3 regions of the Pseudomonas sp. GW704-F2 genome follow, and region 2 is predicted to be linked to each of the others. Evidence: riboswitches for the same ligand, from Rfam matches in the RefSeq annotation. Region 2 holds a riboswitch; each other region holds the start of a gene.

Region 1 (4,767 bases), on a different contig from region 2:
CTTTGGTGGCACGGGCGCAGGTCGAGGTTGTCCAGGTCGTTGGTGACGCCACCGAGCAGTTCGTGGATCAGCGCGGTGCCGCTTTCCGGCAGGATTTCGGGCAGCGGATAACCCTCGGCCTGCAAGGCCCGCAGGATATTCAGCGCCGCCGCCGGCGTGTCCAGGCCGACGCCGTTGCCGATGCGGCCGTCGCGCGTCGGGTAGTTGGCCAGGATCAGGGCGATGCGCTTGTCGGCATTCGGCACCCGCGCCAGTTCGACCCAACGGCGCGCCAGTTCAGCGACAAAGTCCATGCGCTCCGGCGCTGCGCGGTAGCACACCACGTCCGACTGGCTACGCTCACTGCGCCAGGCCAGGTCCTTGAAGCTGATCGGTCGGCTGATGATGCGCCCGTCCAGTTCCGGCAAAGCGATGTGCATCGCCAGGTCGCGCGGGCCGAGGCCTTGTTCGCTGGCCTGCCAGGCGGGTTGGTTGTCCTGGGCGCAAATTGCCTGGATCACCGGGATATTGCGGCGAAACGGGCGCAAATGCGGTGCTTCGGGGCTGGACTGGGCAAAGCCGGTGGTGTTGAGAATCACCGCCGCCCCGACCTCATCCAGCCAGTCCTCGACCACCGTCAGGCAGCCGGGCTCCTTCAGACTGGCCACTGCCATCGGCAACGGATTCAGGCCCGCCGCCTGCAGACGCTGGCAGAACACATCGATAAAACCGGTATTGGCCGCTTGCAGATGGGAGCGGTAGAACAGCACCGCCGCCACCGGGCACTCAGGATTCCAATCCAACTGCCAGTCGTTGAGGCACGCATTGGCTTTACGCGGGTGATAAATCGCGCTGCGCGCCAGGGTTTGCGGCTCGGCCCAGGCATAGTCGCGGCCCAGGTAGGCGCTGGCCAGGCAGCGATAAAAATCCAGCGCATTACCCAGGCCGCCCTGGCGCAGGAACTGCCACAGGCGGTCACGCGCTGCGGCATCCACGGTGCTGAGGCCGCTGAGTTCCGGGTCGGGGCGGTCATCCCCCGGCACCAGGATCAGCGTGACCCCGCGCTCGGCCAACGCCACCAGGCGCTCGACGCCGTAACGCCAATAGCCGATGCCGCCGTGCAGGGAAATCAGGATGACCTTGGCGTGGCGCAGCACTTCATCGACGTACAGGTCCACCGATGCATGGTTCTGCACCTGCATCGGGTTGACCAGGCGCAGGCTCGGGTAATCCTCGGGCAACTGCTGGGCCGCTTCGGCCAGCAGCGCCAGGCTGGAGTCGCCGCTGCACAGGATCACCAGCTCGGCGGGGGTTTGCCCAAGGTCGGCAATGTTGTCGTCCGCGACGAAACCGCCGGGCTGGGTCCTGAGCAGGTGCATGGGTTAAACGCTGAGGGCGGCGCGCAATTGCGCTTCGAGGCCCGCCGCGTCGAGGTCCTGGCCGATCAGCACCAGGCGCGTGATGCGCGCTTCGTCGGCGCTCCAGGCGCGGTCGAAGTGTTTGTCGAAGCGCGTGCCCACGCCCTGGATCAGCAGGCGCATCGGCTTGTTCGGGATCGCCGCGAAGCCTTTGACGCGCAGGATGCCGTGCTGCACCACCAATTGGATCAGGGCGTCGAGCAGCAGGGCTTCGTCGGACTGGGGCAAGTCGATGGAAATGGAGTCGAACGCATCGTGATCATGATCGTCTTCACCTTCGTGATGATGATCGTGATGGCTGTGGCGGCCGTCGATGTGCTCTTCGGAGCCGGCGCCCAGGCCGATCAGCACGTCCAGCGGCACCCGACCGCTGCTGGCTTCGATGATCTTCACCGCCGGCGGCAACTCTTCGGCGACTTCCAGGCGCACGCGGGCCAGGTCGTCGGGGCTGATCAGGTCGCACTTGTTGAGGATCACCAGGTCGGCGCTGGCCAGTTGGTCGGCGAACAGTTCATGCAGCGGTGATTCGTGGTCCAGGTTCGGGTCGAGTTTGCGCTGGGCGTCGACCTGATCCGGGAAGGCGGCGAAGGTACCGGCCGCCACGGCGGGGCTGTCGACCACGGTGATCACCGCATCGACCGTGCAGGCGTTGCGGATTTCCGGCCACTGGAACGCCTGGACCAAGGGTTTTGGCAGGGCCAGGCCGGAGGTTTCGATGAGGATATGGTCAAGGTCACCGCGACGGGCAACCAGTTCGCGCATCACCGGGAAGAACTCTTCCTGTACGGTGCAGCACAGGCAGCCGTTGGCCAGTTCATACACGCGGCCGTTGGCTTCTTCCTCGGTGCAACCGATGGAGCACTGCTTGAGGATTTCACCGTCGATGCCCAGCTCGCCGAACTCGTTGACGATCACCGCGATGCGACGGCCCTGGGCGTTATCGAGCATATGGCGCAGCAAGGTGGTTTTGCCCGAGCCGAGAAAGCCGGTAACGATGGTGACGGGGAGTTTGGCCAGTGTTTTCATCGGATGCCCTTGGGGGCGGGCATACGGGACGATAGGCCCTGCGCGACGCGCAGCAGCAGATTTCGTCACCGGATCACCCCGCCCGGTTGAATTGAAAAATCGGTTGCGAGGCAGGTCTCCTGGCTTGGGGCTTGCGGGTCTTGCGACCGGCGCTGGCTGCGCCTTCCCGCCTTGATGGCAGTGGCGTGGCAGTCAGATAAACCCTTCACAGTTGCGGGGGCAGCCGCGGCTTGAACCGCGTTCCCTTCTTAGCTTCGGCCTGGGCCGAAGAACCTCGAGGGTGCAAGGCTACAGGGGCTCAGTCAATTTGACTACCGTCGCCCTGCATGCTTTCCTACACACCTTGTTTCGGGTGCCCTTCACAGGGTGAAACGGGAAACCGGTGCGTCATAGCGATATGACCAGTCCGGTGCTGCCCCCGCAACGGTAAGCGAGCGAAGCGTCACAGCCACTGTGCTTTGTGCATGGGAAGGCGATGCTTTCAGGACTCAGTTCAAGAGCCCCCTCGCAAGCCCGGAGACCGGCCCGAAAAAAATCATCTAACAAACCCGCGGTGGGCGGGCGCTGTTTGAACCCTGCGTGCCTGGCTCGCGGGTTTTGCATGCGCTCGTGTCACCCTGAACCCCTGAAGGGACGCGCCATGTCGATCATCAGCAGCACCTCGTCTAGCACCAGCAGCACCGCCACCCTGAGCCAACGCCTGGGCGCCGCCATCGGCGCTTCGATCCTCGGCGCGTGCCTGGTGTATTTCGCCGGGTTCTCGCATATCGAAGCGGTACACAACGCCGCCCACGATACCCGCCACAGCGCCGCGTTCCCGTGCCATTGAGACCTGCCGACATGATCAAGCGTATTGCGCAAACCGCAGGTTTCAGTGGGCTGCTGGCCGCCCTGTTGTTGACCTTGCTGCAAAGTTTCTGGGTCGCCCCGCTAATCATGCAGGCGGAAACCTTTGAAAAAGCCCCGGCCGCGACGCAAGTGGTACACGAGCACGCCGCCGGCACCGCTGCACACGCCCATGACGCCGAAGCCTGGGAGCCGGAAGACGGCTGGCAGCGCGTGCTGTCGACCACTGGCGGCAATCTGGTGGTGGCGGTCGGTTTCGCCTTGATGCTCGCCGGGCTCTACACCCTGCGCGCACCGACTCGCACGGCTCAAGGCCTGCTGTGGGGCCTGGCCGGTTACGCAACCTTCGTGCTGGCGCCAACCCTGGGCCTGCCGCCGGAATTGCCGGGCACTGCCGCTGCCGACCTGGCACAACGGCAGATCTGGTGGATCGGCACGGCGGCCTCAACCGCGGCCGGTATCGCGCTGCTGGTATTCGGTGGCAACTGGCTGCTCAAGGCGCTGGGCGCGGCGATCCTCGTGGTGCCTCATGTGATTGGCGCTCCGCAACCTGAAGTGCATTCGATGCTGGCCCCTGAGGCCCTGGAAGCACAGTTCAAGATCGCCTCGCAACTGACCAACATCGCGTTCTGGTTGGCGTTGGGGCTGATCAGCGCCTGGTTGTTTCGCCGCAACCGCGACGATCGATACACCGCATGACCCTCGTGGTCGGCCTGGGCTGCCAGCGCGGCTGCGAGTTTCAAGCCCTGCTGGACCTGCTGGACGCCGCCCTCGCCGAGGGCGGTATCGAGCGCCATCGCATCACCGCCCTGGCCAGCCTTGATCGCAAGCAGGATGAACCGGGCTTGCTGGCCCTGGCCCAATGGCTGAACCTGCCGCTGCACTGCTTCAGCGCGGCGCACCTGGCGATGTATGACGACCGCCTGAGCCACAGGTCTGCCGTCGCCTTTGCCCATACCGGTTGTTACGGCATCGCCGAAAGCGCCGCCCTGGCCCTGGCCGAACAACTCGGCGGCGCCCCTGCGCGCCTGTTGGTCCCGCGCAAAAAATCCGCCCGGGCCACCTTGGCATTGGCCTGCGTCGACTGAAACCGCGATAATCGCCGCTTCCGATCATGAGCGTTCCTCATGCTCGCGCGTTTTTTCACAGGATTTCTCCATGACCGTCTACTTCATCGGCGCCGGCCCCGGCGACCCGGAATTGATCACCGTCAAAGGCCAGCGGCTGATCCGCAGTTGCCCGGTGATCATCTATGCAGGGTCGCTGGTGCCGGCGGCGGTACTGGAGGGGCATCAGGCCGAACAGGTGGTCAACAGCGCCGAACTGCACCTGGAACAGATCATCGAGCTGATCAAGGCCGCCGATGCCAAGGGCCAGGATGTGGCGCGGGTCCACTCCGGCGATCCAAGCCTGTACGGCGCAATTGGCGAACAGATCCGCCTGTTGCGCGAGCTGGGCATTGCGTTCCAGATCATTCCCGGCGTCACCGCCGTGGCCG
Region 2 (4,767 bases):
GGCTCAGCGCTGACAGCCACGGGGTGCGGCCCAATGCGACAGCGTCGAACACCCGAATGGCATCGTCGGTGTCGGCCTGTTGTTCCACCACGGCCAGGCGTTGTGCGACGGTGCGGCGGGGCAGCTCGCCCAGGCGCTCGCCACCCAGGCGTACTTCGCCATGAGCGGGGCTACGCAACCCGGCCAACAGTTTGAGCAAGGTGGATTTACCCGAGCCGTTCGGGCCGACGATCCCGAGGGTTTCGCCGAGCGTCACCTCCAGGTGGATATCCCGCAGCAACTCGGCTTCCCGCACCTTGAAGCCCAGCCCGCTGCAGCTCAATACCGGCGCACTCATCGAGGGTTTCTCCGGCCGATCAGAATCAGTGCAAACACCGGCGCGCCGACCAGCGCAGTGACCACGCCGACCGGAATCACCTGGCCCTTGATCAAGGTGCGCGACAGCACATCCGCCGCGATCAGAAACAGCGCGCCACCCAATGCGCTGGCCGGCAACAGGCGCGAGTGCCCGGTGCCGAGCAGCAGGCGCGCGGCATGGGGAATCACCAGCCCGACAAAACCGATGGAGCCGACAATCGATACCATCACCGCCGTGACCAGCGCCGCGCAGCCCACCAGCACCCATTGCACGCGGCGCACCGGGATGCCGAGGGAGGCCGCCGAGTCGCGGCCGAAGGTGAACGCATCCAGCGCCCGACGATGCCACAGGCACACCGCCAACCCGGCGACCGCCACCGGCACCGCCAGCCACACCGACGGCCAACGCACGCCGCTGAGGTTGCCCAGCAGCCAGAACAGAATGCCGCGTGCCTGTTCGGAGCTGGCCGACTTGGTGATCAGGAACGCGGTGAGCGCATTGAACAGCTGCGAGCCGGCAATGCCTGCGAGGATGATCTGCCCGGTGCCGCTGGACGAACCGCTGGCCCGCGCGAGCAATACCACCAGCGCAAACGCCGCCATCGCCCCGCCGAACGCACCGACCGACAGCGAAACCAAGCCGCCGCCGACGCCCATCAGCACCACCAGGACTGCGCCGGTCGAAGCGCCGGCGCTGATGCCCAGCAGGTAAGGATCGGCCAGGGGGTTGCGCAACAACGACTGCAAAATCACCCCGCAGGTGGCCAGCCCGGCCCCGCATGCGGCGGCGACCAGGGCGCGGGTCAGGCGGTAGTTCCACACCACGCCTTCATCGATCGGGTCCAGCACGTAGCCGGCCGCCCACAGTTTGTTGGCGAGTACCTGCAACACCACCTGCGGCGCGATGGCGGTTTCGCCGATGGCCACGCCGGCGAGCACGGCGATCAGTAGCAATGCCAGGGCGATTAGGGTTCGTATCATTTCGGCAGGTCGTAGCCGTCGATGGCCGCAGCCAGTTGTTCAAGACCCTCGAAGGTCCGCACGCTGGCCTGCAGGGCCATGGCGTCGAGGATGATAATGCGGTTGTGTTTCACCGCGTCCATGTTGCGCGTCACCGGGTCGCTGCGCAGGAAGGCGAGCTTCTGTGCATGATCGTCGGCCGGGTAGCGGCGGCGGTCCATGCGGGCGATCACCAGCACGGTGGGGTTGGCCTTGGCGATGGTTTCCCAGCCGACGGCGGGCCATTCCTCATCGGACTGCACCACGTTGCGCAGTCCGAGCGTTTGCAGCATGAATTCGGGGACACCCTTGTGACCGGCCACATAGGGATCGCTGGCCATCTCGGCGCTGGAAAACCACACCAGCGCGCTGGCCTGCTTGAGCCCCTTGCCTTGCACGGTGGCGACGGACTTGGCCAGGCGTGCCTTGAGTTCATCGTTGAGTTGCTGGCCGCGATCCTGCACGTCGAAAATCTCCGCCAACTGGCGGATGCCCTTGTAGATCGTGTCGATGCGGAACGGCTCCAGCCGCGTGCCGTCGGCGCCCACCCGGTTGTTCTTGGCTTCGCAGTCGGAGGGCAGCAGGTAGGTGGGGATCTTCAACTCATGAAACTGCTCGCGGGTGCCCACCACGCCTTGCGGGCCGACCACCCATTCCAGCTCGGCCGCCACCAGTTGCGGGCGCTTGGCGATCACCGACTCGAAGCTCGGTTCGTTATTGGCCAGGCGTTCGATGCCGTCGTTCAGCGCCTTGAACTGTGGCAGCACGTTGTTGAACCACAGCGACGTGCCGACCACTCTATCGCCCACGCCGAGGGCATAGAGCATTTCGGTGGCGGCCTGGCCGATGGTCACGGCGCGGGCGGGCGCTTGCGCGAAGGTCAGGCTGCTGCCGCAGTTCTCCACCGTCAGCGGGTACTGAGTGGGGGCCGCTTGGGCCAGGGCACACAGGCCCAGGCCGGTGAGCAGGGCGGTAACGCGTGGCAGCATTGGGCAATCTCCTTGGAGCCGTACCTGGAACAGGGGGTGTACGGTTCGGAAACACGCCCTCGACCGCTGCGGGTGAGGCAGGCAAGGATGTCCTTCCCGGACACCCCGCCGGTTAGTGATTTTGCTGGGCCGGCAGGTCTCCTGACTGATGCGTCGTCGCCACGCTCCGGCCTTCCCGGACGGGGTCCAGTGGCAGTGGGGGAGCGGGCTCGGCATCTACAGTTGCGGGGGCAGTTCCGATTGACGCGGTGTACCGCGCTTCGGATTCCCTATTAGTCCCGTTTGGGAACCGGCGCGGTATGGTAGTCGATCACGGCGGGGCGATATAGCCTTAGGTCGCCCGGTTACAGACGAATATCTTCAGGGCCCTGGATCAGCGCTTCAATTCGCGTCCCCGTGGCGCGCTCTTCATTGCTGAAACCATCGTAGTCGGCCAGGTTGGCGAAGCGGATACCGGTCAAGCGTTCGATCTGAATCACGCTGCGCTGGTAGGTTCTGAGCTGGCCGAACATGAGGTCGAGCTGACCCAGCTCGCGGTTTTGGTCGATCATGTAGGCGCTGGCGCAGGGCTTGCCGTCGTCGCTGAGGTAGGCGACCACTTTCCAGAACGCTTTGGGGATTTTAACGCCCCGGTAGACGCGGTCGTCGTCCGCCAACACCGGGCCGGTAAACACCGTGGCCCGGGCTTTCCAGCGTTGTGTGTTATCGAGAATGTAGTCCTCGAGTTCCAGCCAGGTCTTCTGGTTGAACCCGCTCATCTGCGGTGAGCAGTTGGTGAAGTGGAAGGTGTCGGCATTGGCGATGTTGGCCGCGTCACCCCAGTTGGGGTCCTGTCGGCGCACCAGATGACCGCGGTCCAGGCCATTGTCGGTGTAGAGCGCATCACCCACCTGTGCGCTGATGGGCAGGCGGCCGTCGTAGGCCCAGGCGTCGTTGCTGCGGATGATATCCACATGCTGTGCGCCATCGATATTGGCGCCCACGTAGAGTGCCAGTCGCCTCGAGCGCGACATGGTCACTGAGAAATGCGTGTAGTCCAGGCGCAGCGGCTGTACGTCAGCCAGCAGGGCTTCATCCACCGTGGGCCATGGCACCACGAAGCGGTCGAGAAACGCTTCAGCGTAGCCGCGCCGGTCCTGCAGGTCCTTGGCCGCAGTGACACGCGCAGTCGCCGCCCGGGCCTCCATGAGGCTCGGGCCGGCTGCGATCAACGGGCGCAGGTCGGCGAGCCGGGGGCGGTGCGAAAGGTCGATTTTGGTGGCGCGTGGGGGCATTGTAAGTTCCTCGCAGTCCTCGGATTAACACTACTGCAGCATAGCTTCATGACAATTTGGCCCAAGCCGCCACGGCAGGACTATTCTTGAACGGTTATCCGGACGTTCACCTCACGCCAAAATGGAGCCAGCCAATGTGTGTTCGCCAGCATCGCAACCCGATTTTCTGCCTGATCCCGCCATACATGCTCGACCAGATCGCCCGCAACGGCGATAAAGCGCAACGGGAAGTCGCGTTACGCACACGCGCCAAAGACAGCACGTTCCGTTCGTTGCGCATGGTTGCCGTACCCGCCAACGGGGCTGCCCACATGGCCCTGCCCATGGGCGCCGAAAAACGGCGTTCGATCTACAGCGCCGAGGGCGCCGATAGCCTGCCGGGCAAGTTGATCCGTGGCGAAGGGCAGCCCGTCAGTGGTGATGTGGCGGTGGACGAGGCCTACGATGGGTTGGGCGCCACATTCGATTTTTTCGATCAGGTCTTCGACCGCAACTCCATAGACGACGCCGGTATGGCGCTGGACGCGACCGTTCATTTTGGCCAGAACTACAACAATGCATTCTGGAACTCGAGCCAGATGGTGTTTGGTGATGGCGATCAGCAGCTATTCAACCGGTTCACGATAGCCCTTGATGTCATTGGCCATGAGTTGGCCCACGGTGTGACCGAGGATGAGGCCAAGCTGATGTATTTCAATCAATCCGGTGCGTTGAACGAGTCGCTGTCCGACGTGTTCGGCTCACTGATCAAGCAGTACGCGCTGCAGCAAACGGCGCAAGATGCGGATTGGTTGATCGGCAAAGGGTTGTTTACCAAGAAAATCAAAGGCACTGCGTTGCGCTCGATGAAAGCGCCGGGCACCGCGTTCGATGACAAGCTGCTGGGCAAGGACCCTCAGCCGGGGCATATGGACGATTTTGTGCAGACCTATGAGGACAACGGCGGGGTGCATATCAATTCCGGTATTCCCAACCATGCGTTCTATCAGGTAGCCACGAAGATCGGCGGGTTTGCCTGGGAGCGCGCAGGGCGTATCTGGTATGACGCGCTACGCGATGCGCGGTTGCGGCCGAACGCGGGGTTTCTGCGTTTCGCGCGCATCACCTACGACATTGCCGGTCGGCTGTACGGTGCTGGCAAGGCCGAG
Region 3 (4,767 bases), on a different contig from region 2:
ATGCCAGCGCCTGGGCTCGCCCAGCAGCGCATCCAGCGCCACCGCAGCGACACACAGCAAGGCCACACTCATTGACGCACTCCCCAGGTATTTTCATACAACATGTCACTCAGCGGGCGCGGTTCGGCCCAGCCTTCGAGCTGCAACATCGGTGCCGGATAGAACGCTTCGACCGGCCCCAGGCACAACACCGCCAAGGGTTTCGCGCCGGGCGGCAAGCCCAGCAGGTCGGCCAGGGCCTGCGGTTCGAACAGCGACACCCAGCCCATGCCCAGGCCTTCGACCCGCGCGGCCAGCCACAGATTCTGGATCGCGCAGGACAGCGAGGCCATGTCCATTTCCGGCAAGGTACGCCGGCCGAAGATATGTCGCTCGCGCTCATCCATCAGCGCCGCCACCAGCACTTCGGCGCAGTCGTGGATGCCTTCGACCTTGAGCTTCATGAACGTATCGGAACGCTCGCCCAAGGCCTCGGCGGTGCGTATGCGTTCTTCCTCCACCAACTGTTGAATCCGCCCACGCAATAGGCGGTCGCTGATGCGGATAAAACGCCACGGCTGCATCAAGCCAACGCTCGGCGCCTGGTGTGCGGCCTGGAGCAAGCGCTGCAGCAGTTCGGGAGCCACGTCACCGCCGCTGAAGTGACGCATGTCGCGGCGTTCGGCGATGGCACGGTAGACGGCGTCGCGCTCGGCCTGGGGGAAAGCGTTGTCGGTCATGAGCCTATCGCGGGCAAGCCCGCTCCCACCGTGGATTCGTGCTGTGGCGCAGCGTGCGGTGCGACTCGCTCGGGCGCAAACAGCGCGGCCACGGCCCAGGGGTTGGAGGGGAAGTAAAAGTGAACGTAGGAAGCGGTCAGCCGCCCCTGTCGATACACCGCCTCGGCCCCGCGCCCACCATTGGGGCTCACGCCACGGGCAATGGGCACCCAGTCGGTGCTGGTCAGCGAGTGGTGATAGGTGTGCCCACGCAACACGCCTTCGGGCAATTCGACGCTTTGCAGAGCCAGCGCCGCGAGCTTCTTTTGCATCACCGCAGCGCCCTGCAACAGGCCGACCAGTCCGGCGCGGAGGCCGTCGACATCCGTGAGCGAATCCAGCAGATAGAGCATGCCGCCACACTCGGCGAGCAGCGGTTTACCGGCAGCGTGATGGGCACGGATCGCCTCCAGCATCGCGGTGTTTTCCGACAGTGCCTGGTGATGCAATTCCGGGTAACCACCGGGCAGATAGAGACTGTCGACTTCTGGCAATTGGCGATCATGGATCGGCGAGAAGAAGCTCAACTCGGCGCCCATCGCCCGCAGCAGATCGAGGCTGGCACCGTAAGTGAAGGCGAAGGCTTCGTCACGCGCGACCGCGATCCGCACGCCAGCCAGCAACGGTTCGGTGCGGGTTACCGGCGGTGCGGCAAAGGTGACCGGCGGCGGCAACGCAACCTCGCAACTGCTGCCCAACGCTTGGGCGGCGGCGTCCAGGCGCAGGTCGAGGTCATTCAGTTCGCTGGCTTGCACCAGGCCCAGGTGGCGGCTGGGCAATTCGATAGCAGTCTCGCGGGACAGCGCGCCATACCAGCGCAGGCCTTCGGTGAGGCTGCCTTCGAGCAATTGCGCATGGCGCAGGGTGCCGACGCGGTTGGCCAGCACGCCGGCGAACGGCAAGTCCGGCTGATAGCGTGCCAGGCCGAGGGCCAGGGCGCCGAAGGTCTGCGCCATGGCCGTGCCATCGATCACACCGAGCACCGGCACACCGAAGTGCCGCGCCAGGTCGGCGCTGGAAGGTGTGCCGTCGAACAGCCCCATCACGCCTTCGATCAGGATCAGGTCCGCCTCCCCCGCTGCTTCCCACAGTAGGCGGCGACTTTCCTGCTCGCCCACCATCCACATGTCCAATTGATACACCGGCGCACCGCTGGCGCGCTCGTGGATCATCGGGTCGAGGAAGTCCGGGCCGCATTTGAACACACGCACCTTGCGCCCCAGGTTGCGGTGCAAGCGCGCCAGCGCGGCGGTGACCGTGGTTTTGCCCTGGCCGGACGCCGGTGCGGCGATCAAGACAGCCGGGCAATGGCGGGGCTGATTCAAAGTTCGACGCCTTTCTGTGCCTTGATACCGGCCTGGAACGCATGCTTGAGCATGCCCATGTCGGTGACGGTGTCGCCCATTTCGATCAGTTCAGGCTTGGCGCCACGGCCGGTGACTACCACGTGCTGCATCGGCGGGCGGGCCTGAAGGTCGCTGAGGACCTGATCGAGGTCGAGGTAGCCGTGCTTGAGCGCGATGTTCAGCTCATCCAGCACCACCAGGCCGATGCTCGGGTCTTGCAGCAATTGGCGGGACACCGCCCAGGCGGCCTCGGCGGCCGCGATGTCGCGCTGGCGGTCCTGGGTTTCCCAGGTAAAGCCCTCGCCCATTACATGGAAACGCACTTGCTCGGGGAAACGGCGGAAGAACAGTTCTTCGCCGGTGCTGTTGCGCCCCTTGATGAACTGCACCACGCCACACTGCATGCCGTGGCCCATGGCGCGGGCCAGCATGCCAAACGCCGAGCTACTCTTGCCTTTGCCGTTGCCGGTCAGCACCAGCAGCAAGCCGCATTCGTTCGGGGAATTGGCGATGCGTTCATCGATCACGGCTTTTTTGCGCAGCATGCGCGCCAGATGGCGTTCGTCGCGCTCGGGGGAATCGGTCATGGCAGCTCTCCGTTGGGGCTGGACAAAAAACGGCGGGCAGGAAAAAACAACAACAGACAGCCAAGCATCGCCCACCGTGATGCTGTTGGATGATCCAGGCCGGTCTCCGGGCTCATGAGTGGCGCGCTAGAGCGCACGCCGACGGCGCGCCTTCCCATATCGCGGGCGATACAGTGGCAAACAGCACCGTCTTGACTCATTTACCGTTGCGGGGGCAGCGCCGGAATCGCGGCAGCACTGTGTACAAGTGCGCTCACTCACCGGCTTCCCTGTTTCACTCAGTCGACCCGTGGGTCACAGAGCACCTGGAACAAGCGGCGAAGGTTAGTGGGTTGGGGGTGGAGCGTCAATTAAAGCTGGCCTTGCACTTGAACCATCGCCGCATCGGGCGCCTCTACCCTTACAGGCATCCAGGAGAAAACCATGCATAAAACAAGACTCGCCTTACTGATCATGCTCGCGGGCACCCTCGCCGCCTGCGGCGAAAGCTCGACCCTGAAGGTATCCGACGGCACCGGGCCCTCGCCGCAATTGCCGGAGCCGAACAAGACCCTGATCCCCACCGTGAACATCGCCCCGGCCATCGGCTGGCCGGCGGGCACCCAGCCCACGGCCGCCGCCGGCACCCAGGTGGCGGCGTTCGCCGAAGGCCTGGACCACCCGCGCTGGCTGTATGTACTGCCCAATGGCGATGTGCTGGTGGCGGAAACCAACGCGCCGCCCAAGCCGGACGACGCCAAAGGCCTGCGGGGTTGGGTGATGCAGAAAGTCATGGGCCGCGCCGGCGCCGGCGTGCCGAGCCCGAACCGCATCACCCTGCTGCGCGATGCTGACCATGACGGGGTCGCGGAGACCCGCACCGTGTTCCTGGAAAACCTCAACTCGCCCTTCGGCATGACGCTGGTCGGCAATGACCTGTACGTGGCCGATTCGGACAAGCTGTTGCGCTTTCCCTATCAGACCGGCGAAACCGCGATCAAGGCCGCCGGCAGCAAGGTCATCGACCTGCCAGCGGGCAGCATCAACCATCACTGGACGAAAAACGTGGTGGCCAGCAAGGACGGCAGCAAGTTGTATGTGAGCGTCGGTTCCAACAGCAACGTCGCCGAGAACGGCCTGGAAGCGGAACAAGGCCGCGCGGCGATCTGGGAAGTCGACCGCGCCAGCGGCCAGCACCGTCTCTTCGCCTCCGGCCTGCGCAACCCGAACGGCATGGCCTGGGAACCGCAGAGCGGCAAGCTGTGGACGGCAGTGAACGAGCGCGACGAGATCGGCAGCGACCTGGTGCCGGACTACATCACCTCGGTCCAGGATGGCGCCTTTTATGGCTGGCCCTTCAGCTATTACGGGCAGCACGTGGATGTACGCGTCACACCGCAGAACCCGGACCTGGTGGCCAAAGCCATTGCGCCGGACTACGCCGTAGGCCCACATACCGCCTCGCTGGGCCTGACCTTCGCCGAGGGCAGCAAACTCCCGGCGCCCTTTATCAACGGTGCGTTTATCGGCCAGCACGGCTCGTGGAACCGCAAGCCGCACAGCGGCTACAAGGTGATCTTCGTACCGTTCGAGGGCGGCAAGCCGAAGGGGCCGCCAGTGGACGTGCTGACCGGGTTCCTCAACAGCGAAGAACAAGCCATGGGACGACCGGTTGGCGTGGTCATCGACAAGCAGGGTGATTTGCTGGTGGCGGACGATGTGGGGAATAAGGTGTGGCGGGTTTCTGCGGCTAAGTAACTATTACAAATGTGGGAGGGGCGGTGCGACGATTCGACTTGCCCACGATAGCGGTGGGTCAGTCACTGAATGCATGGACTGACACGCCCTCATCGGGAGCAAGCTCCCTCCCACATTTGGATCCTGGTTTGGCTTAGGGGTTGCGGGCCAAGTGCTCAGCCGGCAACACGCGCTTGGCGCTCAGGTAGGCGTTCTGCCAGTAGGCTTTGGACAAGGTGTCCAGCTTCACCGTACCGCCCGTCTGCGGCGCATGCACAAAGCGCCCTTCGCCGACATAGATCCCGGCATGGCTGACCTGCGAGCCGCCACCCGTGGCGAAGAACAGCAGGTCACCGGTTT

The links. Region 2 has a riboswitch for cobalamin ahead of AC07W0_RS29450 (ABC transporter substrate-binding protein). Riboswitches for the same ligand answer to the same signal wherever they lie in the genome.
Region 1: it holds a riboswitch for cobalamin, as region 2 does, so the genes downstream of both, AC07W0_RS27090 (CbtB domain-containing protein) here and AC07W0_RS29450 (ABC transporter substrate-binding protein) in region 2, are expected to answer to the same signal.
Region 3: it holds a riboswitch for cobalamin, as region 2 does, so the genes downstream of both, cobO (cob(I)yrinic acid a,c-diamide adenosyltransferase) here and AC07W0_RS29450 (ABC transporter substrate-binding protein) in region 2, are expected to answer to the same signal.

What each region holds. Positions count from the first base shown of each region.
Region 1 is NZ_JBWKXO010000048.1:34,604-39,370, forward strand. It holds gene cobN (cobaltochelatase subunit CobN) at 1-1,358, opposite strand, end outside; gene cobW (cobalamin biosynthesis protein CobW) at 1,362-2,423, opposite strand; cobalamin riboswitch at 2,516-2,715, opposite strand; cobalamin riboswitch at 2,757-2,966, shown strand; gene AC07W0_RS27090 (CbtB domain-containing protein) at 3,064-3,252, shown strand; gene AC07W0_RS27095 (CbtA family protein) at 3,264-3,968, shown strand; gene AC07W0_RS27100 (cobalamin biosynthesis protein) at 3,965-4,357, shown strand; gene cobM (precorrin-4 C(11)-methyltransferase) at 4,428-4,767, shown strand, end outside.
Region 2 is NZ_JBWKXO010000066.1:12,049-16,815, reverse strand. It holds gene AC07W0_RS29460 (ABC transporter ATP-binding protein) at 1-337, opposite strand, end outside; gene AC07W0_RS29455 (FecCD family ABC transporter permease) at 334-1,338, opposite strand; gene AC07W0_RS29450 (ABC transporter substrate-binding protein) at 1,335-2,345, opposite strand; cobalamin riboswitch at 2,460-2,654, opposite strand; gene AC07W0_RS29445 (DNA/RNA non-specific endonuclease) at 2,690-3,619, opposite strand; gene AC07W0_RS29440 (M4 family metallopeptidase) at 3,754-4,767, shown strand, end outside.
Region 3 is NZ_JBWKXO010000004.1:69,113-73,879, forward strand. It holds gene cbiB (adenosylcobinamide-phosphate synthase CbiB) at 1-72, opposite strand, end outside; gene bluB (5,6-dimethylbenzimidazole synthase) at 69-719, opposite strand; gene AC07W0_RS04955 (cobyrinic acid a,c-diamide synthase CobB) at 716-2,083, opposite strand; gene cobO (cob(I)yrinic acid a,c-diamide adenosyltransferase) at 2,080-2,691, opposite strand; cobalamin riboswitch at 2,772-3,015, opposite strand; gene AC07W0_RS04965 (PQQ-dependent sugar dehydrogenase) at 3,115-4,428, shown strand; gene AC07W0_RS04970 (C40 family peptidase) at 4,562-4,767, opposite strand, start outside.